Regions from separate parts of the Exiguobacterium sp. s40 genome, predicted to be linked through region 3. Evidence: riboswitches for the same ligand, from Rfam matches in the RefSeq annotation. Region 3 holds a riboswitch; each other region holds the start of a gene.
What was found. A riboswitch is a leader RNA that binds a small molecule or an ion and turns the genes downstream of it on or off. The one in region 3 is predicted to bind thiamine pyrophosphate.

Region 1 (4,429 bases), on a different contig from region 3:
GTTGTCTTCATTTCAATTGCCATATGGAGTAGCCTCCTTCATTCGGAATGATTCCTTCACTACATTCTACAATAAGTACCTAGTTATTAAAAGAACCTGCTCCATAAACTCGGTCAATTGTAGCCGTAACCCTCATTCATTATTAAAATCCTTTCCAGTAATGTCAAGTTTTTTTCTTGTCATCCTATGATTTTCTAGTTGCATCGTGAAAAAACCCGTGCTAATATAAACGAGTGTCTATTAGGACGAACCCACATAAAAAAGGAGGGGAAACGCATGGCACGTAAATGCTACGTAACAGGTAAATCACCTAAATCAGGTAACAACCGTTCGCACGCACTCAACAAGACAAAACGCACTTGGGGTGTAAACGTACAAAAAGTTCGTATTCTCGTTGACGGTAAACCTAAACGAGTTTGGGTTTCAGCTCGCGCTCTTAAATCAGGTCTCGTTGAACGCGTATAATTTTTATACACGAACGAAATAAATCCCAGCGGCATTCGCCGATGGGATTTTTTTGTGTTCATTTTTTGACATACAGCACGAGGACCATACCTTCGTGCACGATCAAATCCGCTGATTCGCAGGCCCACTCGTTCGAAATCGTGAGCGCCTCATGGCTGACGACATCGTGACGGTCGAGCGGATATTTGACGCCGCGGATTGACACGTTCGCCCGCTTCCACGGGATGAGCGACAAATAATGATCGGCTTGACGTGGGAGCTCGTGACGCCCAGCTCCAACAAGACGAACGGTTTGCCCCGCCGTGAACAAACGCATCTCTGGATATGCCTCGAGCAGCCCGATATTGCCGAGCGTCATATCGAGGCGTCCACCGAGAGCGCCGTATACGAGCATCTCCGTCGCCCCGTGTCCACGGGCCGCCTCGAGCGCGATCTCGAGGTCGGTCACGTCTTTTTCAGATGGATAACGGACGGCGTCAATCGGCACTTCGCCCGTGAAGGAGTCGAAATCGCCGACGACGAGATCCGGGTTCAGCCCGTGGTTCAACAGTGTCTCGTACCCCCCGTCGACGCCGATGATATAATCGACGTCACGCGGGAGTCCCGAGATTGGTTCCGGGCTGGCCGCCACAATCAACACCCGCATTAGCGGAGGCCCCGGGTCGCGAGCGTGGCGAAACGTGGTGCCGAGACGAACAAGAGAACGAGGACGACGGCCGACACGAGGAAGGACGGCAACATATACGTCATGTTATAAGCGAACGAATAGGCGACGACCGGCCCTTCCGCGTACTCGGCGAAGAAGACAATCCCTGATAAGACGTGGGCGCCGTAGCGAAGCAAAGAACCGAGGAGCGCCCCGATCACCAAGTAGACGACGAGCGTCTTTTTCGCCTCGTCCTTGGCGGCCCGTTTCACTTGACCAGCGAACAGTCCGGCCATCCCGACGACACCGTAAGCGAACGTGTAGTCGAGCAGGAACTGGACCGGTGTGAAAATGTAAGCCCCGAACAGCAGTTGCAACGTTCCGACGAGCGCTCCTGTCGCCAGTCCGCCTTTTAATCCATGGCGGTACGCCATCACAAAGATCGGCAACATCGCCAGGCTGATCGATCCGCCCTGCGGCATCCGGAACGGGATGAGCAAATCAAAGATCAAGCCGAGTGCGGCGAACAATGAGATTTCAATGAGCGCCTGTAGTTTTAAACGTTGTTTCATCTTATTCCCTCCTTATTGTATGAGCGAACGACAAAAAGCAGCATGACGTAAACGCCATGCTGCTATCGAGTAGCAACGTGCATTTTCGCCACATCCCTACGTCCGTGTGAACGGAACAGGTTCAAAGGGTTAGCAAATGCCTCTCAGCCACAGAATGTGACACCCCTTGCGACAATATTTGTTGTTCTATCGACAATTATACACGAGAAGCGTGACGAATGCTATCGATTGCGTCTTTATAGCTCGGCTCGTTATAGATGGCTGAACCAGCCACGAGCACATCAGCGCCAGCGTCGATGCATAATTTCGCCGTCTCAGCGTTGACACCGCCGTCAATCTCGATTTCAAAGTCGAGACGACGCACTTGGCGCATCTCGCTCAGCGCCGCGATTTTCGGGACGACCGATTCGATGAATGCCTGGCCCCCAAAGCCAGGGTTCACCGTCATGAGGAGCACCATGTCGACGTCACCGAGCACGTGTTCAATCGACGACAGCGGCGTATGCGGATTCAAGACGACACCACACTTGGCGCCGGCCGCTTTGATTTGTTGCAACACGCGATGCAAATGATTCGTCGCTTCAACGTGAACCGTGACGATATCCGCCCCGGCCTTGATGAAATCTTCGACGAACCGTTCGGGCTGGTCGATCATCAAATGGACGTCTAACACCATGTCCGACTTCTTCCGTAAGCTCGCTAACACCGGGAGACCGATCGAGATGTTCGGGACGAATTGACCGTCCATGACGTCAAAATGGATGTAATCCGCTCCGGCCTCTTGGACCGCCTTCACTTCTGCCTCTAAATTGGCGAAGTCCGCCGCTAAAATCGATGGTGCAATTTTAATCATGTCAGTACCTCCGTTGTCTATCGTTTAACTCTGCCATAAACGTAACATAATTCTCATAGCGGGTGGAAGCGATTTCTCCCGCCTCGACGGCCGCTTTGACGGCACAACCTGGTTCGTTCAAATGGGCACAACCGCGGAATTTACAGTCATCATGCCGCTCGACGAACTCAGGGAAACACCAGCGCATCTCTTCGACTTCGAGTTCTTCTGGGAACTCAAGGCTCGAGAAACCAGGCGTATCGGCCACGAGCCCGTCAGCGAGCGTGATCAGCGTGACGTGACGCGTCGTGTGCTTACCGCGCCCAAGTGATTTCGAGATCTTCCCGGTCGCAAGTTCAAGCTCAGGTGCGACTGCGTTCAAGAGCGAACTCTTACCGACCCCGGTCTGTCCGGCGAACACACTCGTCTTCTCCTTAAACGACCCGCGGATTTTTTCGATCCCCGACCCGTCCTCGGTCGACGTCTCGATGACCTCATAGCCGATGGAACGATATAAAGCCGCTGCTTCATGAATCTTCTCCCGTTCCGACTCCGTCAACAAATCCATTTTCGTCAAAACGATAATCGGATGGACTTGCTTCGACTCGATCAAGACGAGGAAACGGTCGAGCAGATGGAACGAGAACGCCGGCTCTTTTACCGAGAATAACAAGAACGCTTGATCGATGTTGGCAATCGGCGGGCGGACGAGATGGTTCGACCGCTCGTCAACAGCCAATATATAACCGGTACCATCCCCTTGGTCTTGGATGTCGACATCGTCACCGACGACCGGCGAGATGTTCCGGTTGCGGAAATTGCCGCGGGCGCGACAACGGATCTCTTGTTTTTCTTCCGTCATGACGTCATAAAATCCGCCTTGTAATCGAATAATCGTACCTTTCATTCCATTCCCTCCTTAGAAAAAGAGGCGACGCGCACGCCACCTCTTCATTGTGAATCTTTTGCTTGTGCGTAAGTCACCGTATCCGTGCGAACGACTTCGCCGTCGACTTCAATCGTCGCGGTTCCGACTTCGTCCGGTGCGATGACGAGCGTATACGAGTAAGTCGTCGTCTCCGTTATCTTATCACGCAACACCTCGACTTCGCCACGGGCGTCGACCGTCCGAATGACGACTTCGAGTGCCTCGGCTTCTTCGCCTTCAGCGGGCGGCTCGATTTCGACGTTGACTTCCCGTTCAATCGAGACGTCCGTCGGTTCGACCCCTTGTGACACGATGACGGTCAGTTCCGTCCCCGGGTCGACTGCCGTACCGGCCGTCGGGAGTTGACGGATGATTTGATTCGCAGGAACGCTCGTTGAATACTCATCACGTTTGACGATTTTCAAGCTATTCTGTTCGGCATACGTCGTCGCTTCCTCGAACGTATAGCCCGCCAAGTTGGCGAGTTCGATTTTATTGCTGCCGGTCGAGACGACGAGCGTCACCGTCTCTTCAGATGGGACGACCTCGTTGCCTGGGGCGATCGATTGGGAGATGACATCCCCGCTATCGACCGTCTCGGATGCCTCCGACTGAATCTCGATATCCGTGAACTCAAGATCTTTGAGCGTCCGCTCGGCCGACGACTGGGACAGTCCTTCAACATCCGGCATCTCGACCGTCTCTTTTCCGGCCGAGACGACAATCGTCACGGTCGTCCCACGTTTCGGCTTCCGTCCGGCTTGCGGTGTCTGCGAGATGACGTCGCCAGCCGCGATGTTGTCACTCGCCCGTTCAGTTGCCTCGACGACAAAACCGGCCGTTTCGAGCTCGGTCGTCGCCTCGTCGCTCGTCATGCCGACGACGTCCGGGACGACGGCACGGGACATCTCATCGGCGATGACATATGCCCCGATTCCGCCGCCAATCAACAAGAAGAGGAGTAGGAGCCAAAGCCACCACTTCTT
Region 2 (4,429 bases), on a different contig from region 3:
GAAGCGGCAACCCTGAGCGAGAAAGTACCCGGGTTCTCAATGACTGGCAAACATGCTACGCTCATTGATAACAGGAAAAAAATGTAACTTTCTTAGGAGGTTTGATTGATGAAACGCCTAGGCCTACTCGGATTCAGTGTGTTTTTATTGACCGGGTGCACCGATTCCGTTGAGCAACCCATCGTCCCAGCCGATACAAATGAGCCGTCGTCCGAAGACATCACCGCTTGGACGCGAGAAGATTTTAAAGACATCTTCGACCAATACGAAAAAGTAGCGCCGCTCTTGACGGCACTCGAGAACGATGGACTCACCCCGTTCCGCGAGACGTTCGAGCACGTCGTCATCGCCGGCGACGGCATCCAGCATACATACGCCGACATTCATCCGTTCAAACTTGACGACGGCACGTACGCCACCGTCTATGAGAGCGCGAACGGAGACATCGCCAACGGTCCCGAGTCGGTCGCGCCGCTGTTTTGGCAAGAAGCATCGTTCCTTCAATTCGTCGAAGAAATCGAGAAACGAAAATATGGGACGAGTGCCCCGCCGACGGACGTCGTTTTGACCGAAGACGAGTTTCAGGCGCTCTATAATCGCCACGCCTACACATCCGCGCTCATCGTCGAGCTCGACGAATGGGGCGTGCAAGTCGCGCGTGACCCGCTCGAGAACGTCATCATCGCGGGGAACGGGGTCAAGGAAGTGAAAGCCGATTTGATCGTCTTTGAGGTCGAGGGTGGCTACGCCATCGTCTATGACCGGGACGGTGAGATCTTCAAAGGACCGGAGTCGATTGCTCCGCTGTTTTGGAGCGAGACGGATTATGAAAACCTACTCGAGAAACATGAATGACTTAGGGGAAGCGCCGTTTCAAGTCCCGGTACTCGAGTAGCAAATTGAGCCATTGCGCCGGCTTATCGCTCGACTCAGCTACATCGTACCGGTACCTCGTCACATATACATGCCACGACAAGGCACGATAGACGCAACCGAGCTCTTCGGCGATCAACAAGTGACGCCAAAGCACGTCTTCGGGTGCGACGCCGCTCCACGCTTCCAAGTAAACCGTACGCATCGTTTGAATCTGTTCATACCAGGCGACCTCGTCTTCTTCCGGCAATAAGTCGTACAGCGCGTTCCAAAACACGCGCACGCTGAAAAACGGATGCGTGACGGTCGCGTCGCCCCAGTCGAGGATACACAAATCATTCGTCCGTTCCCGCCAGAAGATGTTGCCGCCGTGCAAATCACCGTGCTCGAGACTCATCGGCATCCCAATCGCCAGCTCATCGCACATCGCGATCAATTCATCTTGAAGCGCGAGCATGGCCTCGGCTTTGTATTGCTCGAGCCCGGCGCAGAGCTCAGGTAAATACGTGCGAATTTCGCCCTTCAACTTGGCCGGTCGGCGGTCCGGGATGCCGTAAGACAAGCAGGTCTCGATCTGGTCGATCTCCTGTCGCTGCAGCTGTGCGTATTGACGCAACGCCGCTTCGTATCGACTCACGTCCGGTCGTTCACGTAACGCCTCTCCGCCGATATCTCGCATGAGCAACCAGTTCCGGGCTGAATCGATGGCGATGACGTCAGGGACGAAATCAGGATGCCGCTCGGCCAGAAACGCCAACAGATTGGCTTCGCCGCGGCTGATATCGGTCACCGCTTTGGCGTAGTAACGTTCCTCATTGAGCGCGCCAACAAGCAAGTACGTCAAATCGGTATCTTTGATCACGTGCCACCTCGCATTCGGCACGTTTGTCTCAATCCATCGTTCGAACCGTTCACGAAACGATCGTTCACGCCATGGGATTGCCTGTCTCATCCTTTTCACCCTTTCTTTCATCATCTCCTAGGAGGAAACGATATGGACGTTGTATATTACTCATACCCGGTCGATGCCATCTTGTATATGTACTTAGGGGCGACGGCCGTCGTCAGTCTCATCATCGGGCTGCTCGTTTGGCGTCTGTTCAAGCGCCGAGCTGTCGGCTTTTGGACAACGCTCGTTCTCAGCTTTGTCGGGCTGTCGCTCTCGCTCGTCTGGTTTCAAAACGCGTCCGTCGCCGTGTTCATGGGGACACTCCCGTGGCTGATCAATCTCGTCTTCTCCCTTTTGTTGTACGGCCTGTTCGTCGGCATCATCTATGTCGCGTTCCGACCACGAAAGCTCGACCGCGTCAAGTGACGGTATGCTATACTCATGTTAATAAACGACCACTAGGGGAGCCTTCGGGCTGAGACGGCATGCGCCGGACCCTTCGAACCTGATCTGGCTCATACCAGCGTAGGGAAGTGGTGTGGGATTCGTCTGTCTTTCCACGCCACTTTTCCACTTGGAGAAGTGGCGTTTTCATTTTGAAAGGAGACTATCTATGCGTATTCAACAACTCACTTGGATGGCGATGCTCATCGCCATCGCCGTCATCGGTTCCCTGTTCATCTCGATTCCGACCGGTGTCGCCCGTGCCTATCCGATTCAACATATGGTGAACGTCATCGCCGCCGTCACCGTCGGGCCGATCGGGGCCGTTCTCGTTGCGTTCGTGACCGGAATCGTCCGTGTCATGACCGGTACCGGGTCGCTCTTGGCCTTTCCCGGAGGTATGATTGGGGCGCTTTTGGCCGGGGTCTTCTATATGAAGACGAACCGCCTCGCCTTCGCCGCATTCGGTGAAGTCATCGGGACAGGGCTCATCGCCTCGCTCGTCGCCGTCCCGTACGCCAAGGTGTTGATGGGGAGCGAGTTCGGGGCACTGTTCTTCTTCCCGGCCTTCCTTGCGTCGAGTGTGACTGGCGCCGTGCTCGGCTGGATCGTCTTGGCTCGGGTCAAGCAATTACGACCGCTCACGGTGAAACGATAAATAGGAGTTCCCCCCGCTGAAAAAAATGGTAAAATCAGGATAACACATACTGGGAGGTCATTTCTTGAATCGATTGACGCTATTATTGGCGGCCACCGCTTGCCTGTTCATGTCCGGTCTCTTGTACACGCTCGAACGCATCGCCACGTTCACCCGCTGGAATGCTCAGATTGCGACAGGCACGTTTTCCAGCGAGCCGATGTTCGTCGATGTGTTGCTTCAAAACGTGTTCATCTCGATTTTCGGAGTGGCTGCCATCTTCCTCTTTTTCAAAGCGGGCAGTGCTGTTCAAGGCTCAACGACGACGAAAACAGGGACGGCCGACTTATGACGGCTGTCCCTGTTTGACGTGATACACCCAAATCTCTTCCCCGTTTGCCTCATCAATCAAGCCGCTGTCGACAAATCCACCCTTCGCATAAAATCGTTTCGCCGGTTCGTTCGTCGGATGGAGACTGAGGATGAGGTCATCCACATCGAATCGCTCTTGAATCCACACGAGTGCCAACTGTAAAAAGCGTGACCCGATTCCTTTCCCTTGCTCTGTCACATCGATCATAAATCGATCGAGCCAGATGTAACGCTCCACCTTGTTCTCGGCCCCAATCATCATGAAGCCGACGGGATGATCATCGCGACAAAGTGCATAGCACTGCCACGCATATTTGACATCGGTTTCCATCTCGCGGAGCGATTCGGCGTTCGTTTCGATAAAACGGGCTTGGTCAGAAGCGACGGTCAAGGCGACTAAGGCATCCCGGTTCGTTTCCTCGACGAGTTGAATCGTCAGCGTATCGGCAGCCATCGGCGCACCTCTTCCATGTCTAGTCCGCGCTTCGGCAAGATATAGGCGCTGACCGAGGAGTTGTATAGATACACATAATCGTCCTCCTCGACGACTTCCTTGATTCCTGCCCATGACACACGCGCCTCGCCGAATTCGTTTAAATCGCGCAGACCAGTCTCCTCCAAATCCATCGTGTGGGGACCAATCATGCCTTCGTTGCTGCGTTCGTCGATGAGACGCCGCGTCTGCTTCCGGACATGCCGTTCAAAGTATTTCGGATAATACAGGAACCAAAGAATACTCGCGACCCCGTATATGCCATATAGCCACCAGTCCGTCTCTTGGAGCCACGTCGCCAGCACGAAAGCAGCGCCTAAAAAGATAAGTGGTCCGATGATTCGCTGCAGGAGAATCATCCGCTTTCCTGTCTTCGAACGTTTAATATGGCTCAAGTTGAACCGGATATAGTCGTCTTCTGTCAATTCGTATTGGATTTTCATCATCATTCCCTCCTCGGTGTCCTATACGTCTCACGTGAAGAAATGTTCCGTTCAGAACGTTGATTGGATAAACTAAAAGAAAGGAGTGACATCATGAAACAAATCCACCATCTCTGCATCCAAACGCCCGATTACGAGGCGTCCAAACGATTCTATGAGGCGCTCGGCTTCGAGCTCGTCCAAGAGTCACCCGACTTCCACACCCGAGCGTTCAACAGCTGGCTCAAACTCGGTGACTTTTATATCGAGCTTCAAACGGCAAAAGTCGACGAGACGTT
Region 3 (4,429 bases):
GAGCAAAAGCGACGCCAACAGAAAGTCGTTCCTGGTGACGGGGACAACCTCGTACGTCGCTCGAAGTTCCCCCGTAAACCCACGTGCTTCCATCGAGAACGCGATTCGTTCCGCTTGGCGGATCGATCCAGCAAGAAGCGGAACGATTAATTTGGGGACGTGGCGGATGTGATCGAGTCTCGTCTCCAAACGCACGCCTCGTAACGCATGCGTTTCATACAGCTGCATCAGTTCTTTTTTTAGAATCGGAAAGAAACGAAAACCGACGAAGACACTATATGCGATTTTTGGTGACAGCTTTCCTTGTTGCATCAAACTGTAGACGAACCGTTTCGGGTCCGTCGTCAGCGTGAACAGAAGCGACAAGGCTGTGAATGCCAACACACGCAAGGAGAGCGTCGCTGCTAGCATCACATTCTCGTCGGTCACATCATTGCCAAACAGCTTGAACACGACATCTCCGCTTGATTGCTTTCCAAAGACGAGCGTCGTCCACAATGTCCCGAGCGCGGTCAATAAAAATGGGATCATGAACAACCCCCATCTTCTCCAGCTCACTGCAGAGAATAGCGTTTGAAGTGTAACTGTACCGAGAAAAAAAGCAAGCGGAGTCCAAGGGTTATACATGAAGGCGAGACCGAACATGAGACATGCCACGGTCAGAAATTTAATCGTCGGGTTCATCTCATGAAATGTCATCGCGATTCCTCCATCAATAAGCCGTGGGTGCGTAGTAATTCTTTTTCATCCCAGAGTGAAGCGTCATATGGCCCACTCAAGTCGCCGTCACACATCAAATAATATGTGTTCGCAATCCGCGCGAAGCTGAGGTCGTGCGTCACAAACAAAATCGTCTGGCCGGATCGTGTTCGTTCGACCATTAAGTCATAGAGCGCACGAAGCGATACCTCGTCTTGTCCGGCAGTCGGTTCATCAAACGCAATCAGTTGTTTATTAGACAGCATCATCACTCCGATGGCGAGCCTTCGTTTTTGACCGTGACTAAGGGAGAGTGGATGGTGGTCACGCACTGATTCGAGCCCGAGCCGCGTTAAGACGTCCTCAATCGGGCGATTATGGCCATATGCGAGTTCTCGGGTCACATCATTCGTAACGAATAGATGCGCCGGTGATTGCGGGACGAGGCCGACTTCACGATGTTTCCGGGCTAGGCTTCGCAGCCATGTCGACTTTCCGCTACCATTTCGACCGAGCACCGCAATGAGATCACCTTCAGCGACCTTTAACTCGCTCGCTGCTAATTGAAATGTTTTTCGTTTTAATTCCGGTATGTGAAATAATATTTTCTCTCCTTGTTCAACTTTAATTGGAGAGAACGCATAATCTGGTCGGACGATGAACGGTCCATCATAGTCGATGCGCCCACTCACGAGCTTTATTTGTCGGTCAAAAAAATCACCCCATATGTATGGCCGATGCTCGATGACGACAACGTTTACGGTCTGTGCGACGCCGTCGAGCCAACGAACGAAATGATGGGCGGTCTCAGGATCGAGGTGAGCGAGCGGCTCATCGAGGAGGAGCCACTCGGGACGGCCAATCAAGGCACAAGCGACGGCAATTTGTTGCTTCTCACCCCCCGATAGGTCATGAATGGTACGGTAACGATAATCGGTCAAATGCAACGCCTCTAACATTGTGGTGACACGGGCCATCATCTCGTCTCTCGCGACGGCAAAGTTTTCGAGCGTGAAAATCAATTCTTCTTCGACCGTCTGCATGACGAACTGACTGTCCGGGTCCTGAAAGACCGTTCCGACGCGCCGGTTCACTTCGCCAGCTTCATACGTATCATAAGAGCGATCGAACAAGTGCAATCTGCCCGTCACGATGCCATCACAATTGTCCGGATAGAGACGATTCATCAAAGCGAGCAATGTTGATTTTCCCGACCCACTTGCCCCTGTAATGACCGTTCTCCCTTTTGTTAGACGTAGTGTGATATCCGTCAAGACATCGCATTTCTTGTTCGGATAACGAAATGTCAGATGTTCTGCCTCAACCATGCATACGGTCCTGTCGCGCGAGAGCATACCCATCAAGCGCGCCCGTCCGAAGCAACAAGTCGCTCAAAATCTTACCGCCCAGACCAGCAATCAACATCCCGCTCGTTGCGCGTAGTGCGAACATCGTAGCTACATATGTCGGACTGAGGGCATTGAGCCCTCCCATGACGTACGTATATGCGAAACTTGTCACAGCAGCACTGAATCCGGCGAGCATGAGCACCCAAAGATCATAGCGTTTATAACCCGTCAAAGCGAACGCCGCTTCGGCGCCGATCCCTTGAACGATCCCGACTAAAATGATGCGCGGTCCGATGGCGTTGCCAATCATCATCTCAATCGTCGCCGCAAGCACTTCGGACAAGAATGCAGCCCCAGGCTTGCGAATGATATAAGCTGCGATAATCGAGACGATGAACCATATCCCAAAAATCCATTCGTAGGCGATTGGTCCAATCAGACCGGCCCACAAGTTCCCAGCATGGACGAACGCCAAATAGACCACCGCGAATACGACCGATAAAATCGACAACAAGACGATCTCTTTTAACTTCCACGATTTAAGCATCCATACGTCCCTCATGTGACGGACTGTTCACGCTGAACGTCACCGTCATGACGACGTGGCTTGTCTTCTGTCGGACGCGTTCAAACGTCGCCTCATAGAAAGCGAACACCGGCTCGATGTCCCCATGTATACCTGAGGCGTAATGCATCGAGTCATTGAAGACACTTCGCTCTTTCGCAAAAGCGATTTCTTCGTAGATGATGTCCATATAGTCGTCATCACCGAGCGGATAGAGCGCGAACTGTGAGGAGACATATTGCGGACTGACGGGACCATTAAGCGGTTCGCTCGACACAACGAGCACTTCATCTCCGGCCGTATCCCCTGGACACCCGACCGAGAACGTCCCGCTCATCGACACATGTTCCCCTGTCTTTGTCGCGTGTGACAGCACGGCCTTAGCCACATCGAATACATGCTCACTTCGTCCACGGATGACCGTCGACACGTCATCGGTATGTCGCCAGACGTTTTGTAAATCCGTCTCCTTCAACGCCCCTTTGATGATGCTCACGAAATCAGTCGTCATCGGGCTCAGTGTAACGCGGAACCCGACGATCGGGCTCGTTCCACATTGTTTGTTCATGTTCTATTCCCCCTTATTATGTGTACACAAAAAAGCCGCATCCATGAGAATGCGGCCACTCGTCCAATTTTAATCCATTAGAAAAAGTGCCACACTTCCTCACGCCGGTATTACCCGGATCGAGTCATAAGGGATTGGAGCCATGCTCACATCTCAGCCGAAGCACCCCTAGTGTAGTCCAATGTATGCGGTTGTTCATGCAAGAATCAGTATAGACGACCGCTTTCATTTTGTAAACGGTCTTATGAGAACGTGACGACCTCGTTCCCCGGAAGTGTGTCCCGGAGCGTCGACCAATCCAGCGCCATCTCCTCATCTGTCAGCAGACAGTGATCGAGCTCTTGTTCGATGATGGCTCGATCCATCCGCTGCCCGATCAAGACGAGCTCCGTCTGTCGGTCCCCGTACGGTTCGACATAGTCGGCGGCGAGTTCCGGTTCGGCCGCGAACATGTGACGACGCTCATCTTCCGGAAGCGTCGCGAGCCAGCGCCCGGCATGTTCGAGCGTCGAGGCGTAGCCCGCTTGTGAAAACAGACAGGCGAGGTCGTTCCGGGAAGCAATCCATAAGAACCCTTTCGCGCGGACGATTTCTTCCGGAAACGCCTCGATCCAGGCATGGAGACGCTCCGGGTGGAACGGCCGACGCCGACGATAGACGAATGAACTGATGCCGTATTCTTCCGTCTCCGGCGTGTGCACATCTGTCTCAAGTTCTTGAATCCACCCGGCCGCATGCATCGCCTGTTCGAAATCGAACAAATTGACATCCAACAGCTCGGTCAATTCCACGTTCGCATGGACAGACGTCAACAGCTTCGCGGTCGGGTTGAGCGCCTTCAACAGTCTGGTCATCTCGCCGAGTTCGGTCTCGTTCACGCGATCCGCCTTGTTCAAGACGATGATATCGGCGAATTCGACTTGGTCGACGAGCAGGTCGACGACTTCGCGGACGTCTGTCGCCTCAATCGCCTGCTTGCGTTCATGGAGCGACTCGCCTGAGTTGAAATCTTTTAAGAACCGAAACGCATCGACGACGCTCACCATCGCATCGATATAGACTCGGCTCGTCAAATCGATGCCGAGGGCGTCATCGGCATATGTAAACGTTTGGGCGACCGGGATCGGCTCTGAGATACCGGACGACTCGATGATGATTCCGTCGAGGTCCCGGTCGTTCGCAAGCTCTGCTACCGCCTCGAGCAGGTCCTCACGGAGCGTGCAACAGATGCAGCCGTTCGATAGTTCG
Region 4 (4,429 bases), on a different contig from region 3:
CATACGCCACATATGCCCAATGGTTCGTCGGTCCGTGTCCGGCGCCGATCTCGAGGCCATGGGTGATGGCGCTTTGAATGAACCGCTTCGCCGTCACCGCCGCCTCCATGATGGAACGACCTTTGGCAAGTTCCGCTGTAAGCGCCGCCGAAAATGTACAACCTGTTCCGTGTGTATCGCTCGTCTGGATGCGCGGGGCCGAGAGGAGGAACACTTCTGACTCCGTCATGATCAAGTCTTCGGCAGTTTCACCTTCGAGATGCCCGCCTTTTAAAATAACCGCGCGCACACCGTACGCTAACATCCGCCGAGCCGCCTCGAGACGATCATTAAACGATCGAATCGTCAAACCGGTCAGCACTTCCGCTTCCGGCACGTTCGGCGTGACGACTGTCGCGAGTGGCAACAAGGAGGTCTTGAGCGCATCGACCGCCGTGTCCTGTAAAAGCGGAGCCCCTCCTTTCGCAATCATGACCGGGTCGACGACGAGTCGGTTGAAGACATGACGTTTCACCCCGGTAGCGACCGCCTCGATGCGCGACGCATCAAATAACATTCCGGTCTTACATGCTGCAATCGAAAAGTCCGAACCGATTGCATCGAGTTGTTGCGTGATAAGTTCCGGCGACACTGCTTCGACCCCATGCACCCCACGAGTGTTTTGAGCGGTGACGGCCGTCAGAACGCTCGTCCCGAACACGCCGAGCTCTTGAAACGTCTTCAAATCAGCTTGGATTCCCGCTCCCCCGCCAGAGTCCGAACCCGCAATCGTCAATACTTGCGGCCGCATCATAACACCACCTCAATACGGTCGCTCGGCAACTCGACGGCCGTCATCTTGCCGAGTTCATTCAAGAAATGAACGGGGAAGTCGCCCGGTCCGTCCGCCAAAGTGGTAGCCAGTTCGCCGCACCGGGCATATCCGGCGAGCGCTGTCGCCGTTGCCGTAACCGCATCCCGTTCGACCGCAAGGAACGCACCGACGACCGCACTGAGTAAACAACCGGTCCCTGTCGTCCGGGCCATTGCTGCGGTGCCGCCTTTGATTTCAATCGTCGCGTCCCCGTCGCTGACGACATCCGTCTCTCCGGTCACGGCAACGACACAGTTGTAGCGTCGTGCCGCCGCGCGCGCGATGTGATTCAAATCAACCCGCGTTTCCCCAGCGTCCACGCCGCGCGCCGCCGCGTCGAGACCAATCAATGTCGCGATTTCTCCGGCATTGCCTCGGATGACCGTCACGCGGACGTGTTGCAAAATGGATGTAGCGACGTCACGTCGAAACGCGGTCGCCCCGACACCGACCGGATCGAAGACGACCGGCCGGCTCGATTCATTCGCCGCCTGTCCGGCTCGAATCATCGTACGTTCCGTCGTCGCATCGAGTGTGCCGATATTGAGTACGAGCGCATCGCTCGCAGACGCCATGTCCGCGACTTCTTCGACGGCTGACGCCATCACCGGCGCAGCGCCGATGGCGAGCAACCCGTTCGCCGAAAAGTTAGCGACGACGATATTCGTAATGTTATGGATGAGTGGCCGTTCGGCTCTGACTTTGTCCCATAAGTCGCGCTTCATCGTGTCACCCCCGCCGGTAAATCCCACGACTCGAGCGTCCACGCCATTTCCCAAAACGCATGTTCATAATAACAACTCTTCAAGAACAGCTGTTGATACCGGACCCGTTCTTCCGCTGTAGCTTGTCCGGCGAGCACGTCGAGCCGTTCAATCTGTTCCTCGACGAGATCGCGGAACCATTCCGAACCGTACGTCGCAATCCACGTCGCATAGATCGGATGATCGGGTGTCGCATCTTTCATTCGTTCCCCAATCTCATAATAGACCCAGTAGCACGGCAAAATCGACGCGAGCACGTCGCCGAGCGTCGGACCGGCCTGTTGCATATGGAGCGCATAGGCGTAAGCCGTTGGAGCGGGCTCAAACGTTGCCCACTCTGCCTCCGTCACGTCGAGCAAGGTGAAAAACTCACGGTGCAACGCATGCTCCGCTTCAATCGTATGAAGCGCGTGCGTCAAAAAGCGGCTCGCTACTTCCATGTTCGGGGCGAGGGTCGCGCCTTTCGCCTGCACTTTGGAGAACTGGTTCAAATAATATGAGTCTTGCATGACGTAATGCCGAAATTTCGCCTCGTCGAGTTCACCCGTTCCGAGCTCGCGGACGAACGGATGGTCAAAGCTGGCTTGAAACAAGGCATCGGCCTCTTGTCGAAGATGTGCGGTGAATGTCATTCATGTCTCCTCCTTTGTGATAAAAAAAGACGCCGCCTCCCATAACGGAAGCGGCGTCGGATTTACACAAAGTGTACGAGAACAATCGGTTCGCCCACTTCCCTACGCTAGCGTGAACTAGATCAGGTTCAAAGGGTCTGGACCTCGTCCATCTCAGCCGCGTCACGCGACTCCCCTAGTGGTAAACATTATGAAATTCGGTCGTCTACGACCACATCATATCAGTCTTTATCTTTGTTGAAAACCCTTTATCGCGAGAAGTGACGGTTCAACAACGTCCCCATTTGGGAGAACCGTTCGGTACCAAGCTTGCGTCGATTCGAGGCCGCGAACACGTAATAATCGACTTTGCCCATGTAATAGATCAAACGCAGGCCGGCCAAGAAGAACGTGATTGTCGTGCTGACGGCAAAGCCGACGCCGTACCAATCGATGCCGCGCGGCAAGAGCAAGAGCGTGAACAACGCATTCAACGTGAAGAACGAGATGTTGACGAACAATGCCCCGCGTCGATCCTCGAAATAGAGCAACAACAACGTCAAGATGAGAATCATCGCGTTCGCGAACGCCGCGAGCGTCGTCATCCGAAAGATTTGACCGATCTCATCCGGGACGCCGATCCAACCGACGAACACGCCTGCCATGAGGATGGCGAACAACGTCACGACGCCTTGGCTGCGCGCGAGTCGAATCAACTCATTTTTCAGCACCGACGTCATCGTCTGTTTCGCCTTCTCGATTTGATGGAGCGCCCCGCCGTAGTTGATCAATCCATAAAACGTGCGATAGCGCTCATAAAACCGGGTCTCGACGGCGACGATGAACAAGAGCTGCGTCGGGATGATCGTCAAGTAGGACCAAAAGATGGCCGTGTCATAATACGGGTTGAACAAGAACGAGTCCGCGATGATCACACGTCCTTCACCGAACCAGATGATGAAATTCGTGACCCAAATCCCGAGCACGTACAACACGCCGATGGCGAACAAGTCTGGATAGCGGTCGAAGTACTTGAAGTACGAGAACTCTTTCACCGCGTAACGGAGCGGGAACGTCCGGAGCATCGCGAAGAACAACCCGAACAACGTCACAATCATCCCGACCGTGAAACCGAGCAACAGCTCGAGACTCGACGGATTGACCATGAGACGGCTAATCGCATAGACGCTCCCGACCGAGATGAGTCCGCCGAGCAAGAAGCTATAGGCCACCGCTTGATAATACTTGGCGGCACTCAAGAACAAGAACATGACCCAGATGACATTGATCGTCATGAATAAAACGAACAACGTCAGTTTGTACAGAAAATCGAGCGGCGACAATAGCCAAAAGATACTGTACAGAATCGTCGCGGCGAGCATCGTCACTTTGAGCATCCCGGTGAAGACTGGGAAAATCTCATGGGCTTTCTTCTCGTAAAACAAGTCCGCCACATATCGTGTCACAACGAGCTGTTGGAAGCTGAACAAGATTTGCGAGAAGATGAACGCGTACGAGACCGAGATCATGAAAAGCGTCCGTTCGGCGAGCGATAACGTCGGCATTTGGAACGCCAACCATTGAATCGTCCCGACGACCAAGATGACGATCAACCACGGTCCGGATGTGACGAGGCCCGAGAACGTGTACGCCTTCAACCTGGACGAATAGTAGTCTTCTTGGAACAACTTCTGCAGCTTAAACCCGATGCCCGCCATACTGTTCCCTCCTCGTTTCATAGATGGCTTTGTAGCGGTCCACGACTTGTTGGAGACGATAGTATTGGCGGACCCGCTCCCGCCCGTTCTTACCGAAACGCATCCGCTCCTGCGGATAATCCATCATCCACTCGACCTTGTCCGCGACCGCTTCCGGATGAACCGGGGGCACGATAAACCCGGCTGGACCGAACGGGTCGTCTTCTCGTCCATACAGGAGCTCGGAACAAGCCCCGACATCGGTCGCGATCCACGGGATGCCGGCTGCCATGCCTTCAAGAATCGCGAGCGGTTGACCTTCCGAGATACTCGTCAACAGAAGTAAATCAAACTTCGGCAAATAGGCTTGGACATCAACCTTTCCAGCGAGCTCGACATAATCGGTCAGCCCGCTCTGTTCGATGAGCAACCGACACTCTTCCGCATATTCCTCATCCTCATCGAGCGGTCCCATGATCGTCAGCTTGAACAGACGATGCCGCT

Region 1: it holds a riboswitch for thiamine pyrophosphate, as region 3 does, so the genes downstream of both, thiT (energy-coupled thiamine transporter ThiT) here and KNP02_RS06485 (YkoF family thiamine/hydroxymethylpyrimidine-binding protein) in region 3, are expected to answer to the same signal.
Region 2: it holds a riboswitch for thiamine pyrophosphate, as region 3 does, so the genes downstream of both, thiW (energy coupling factor transporter S component ThiW) here and KNP02_RS06485 (YkoF family thiamine/hydroxymethylpyrimidine-binding protein) in region 3, are expected to answer to the same signal.
Region 4: it holds a riboswitch for thiamine pyrophosphate, as region 3 does, so the genes downstream of both, tenA (thiaminase II) here and KNP02_RS06485 (YkoF family thiamine/hydroxymethylpyrimidine-binding protein) in region 3, are expected to answer to the same signal.

What each region holds. Positions count from the first base shown of each region.
Region 1 is NZ_JACSLC010000004.1:96,419-100,847, reverse strand. It holds gene KNP02_RS05110 (Asp23/Gls24 family envelope stress response protein) at 1-23, opposite strand, end outside; gene rpmB (50S ribosomal protein L28) at 277-465, shown strand; gene KNP02_RS05100 (thiamine diphosphokinase) at 524-1,111, opposite strand; gene thiT (energy-coupled thiamine transporter ThiT) at 1,111-1,683, opposite strand; TPP riboswitch at 1,760-1,860, opposite strand; gene rpe (ribulose-phosphate 3-epimerase) at 1,880-2,536, opposite strand; gene rsgA (ribosome small subunit-dependent GTPase A) at 2,538-3,422, opposite strand; gene pknB (Stk1 family PASTA domain-containing Ser/Thr kinase) at 3,467-4,429, opposite strand, start outside.
Region 2 is NZ_JACSLC010000011.1:56,608-61,036, forward strand. It holds gene KNP02_RS10595 (hypothetical protein) at 1-16, shown strand, start outside; gene KNP02_RS10600 (hypothetical protein) at 109-855, shown strand; gene KNP02_RS10605 (aminoglycoside phosphotransferase family protein) at 857-1,825, opposite strand; gene KNP02_RS10610 (hypothetical protein) at 1,868-2,188, shown strand; TPP riboswitch at 2,213-2,311, shown strand; gene thiW (energy coupling factor transporter S component ThiW) at 2,376-2,864, shown strand; gene KNP02_RS10620 (hypothetical protein) at 2,929-3,195, shown strand; gene KNP02_RS10625 (GNAT family N-acetyltransferase) at 3,190-3,669, opposite strand; gene KNP02_RS10630 (YcxB family protein) at 3,651-4,151, opposite strand; gene KNP02_RS10635 (VOC family protein) at 4,245-4,429, shown strand, end outside.
Region 3 is NZ_JACSLC010000005.1:119,390-123,818, reverse strand. It holds gene KNP02_RS06500 (energy-coupling factor transporter transmembrane component T family protein) at 1-699, opposite strand, end outside; gene KNP02_RS06495 (ABC transporter ATP-binding protein) at 696-2,027, opposite strand; gene KNP02_RS06490 (ECF transporter S component) at 2,020-2,595, opposite strand; gene KNP02_RS06485 (YkoF family thiamine/hydroxymethylpyrimidine-binding protein) at 2,588-3,181, opposite strand; TPP riboswitch at 3,261-3,361, opposite strand; gene KNP02_RS06480 (GTP-binding protein) at 3,424-4,429, opposite strand, start outside.
Region 4 is NZ_JACSLC010000011.1:11,596-16,024, forward strand. It holds gene thiD (bifunctional hydroxymethylpyrimidine kinase/phosphomethylpyrimidine kinase) at 1-790, opposite strand, end outside; gene thiM (hydroxyethylthiazole kinase) at 790-1,578, opposite strand; gene tenA (thiaminase II) at 1,575-2,249, opposite strand; TPP riboswitch at 2,332-2,436, opposite strand; gene pelG (exopolysaccharide Pel transporter PelG) at 2,498-3,946, opposite strand; gene pelF (GT4 family glycosyltransferase PelF) at 3,927-4,429, opposite strand, start outside.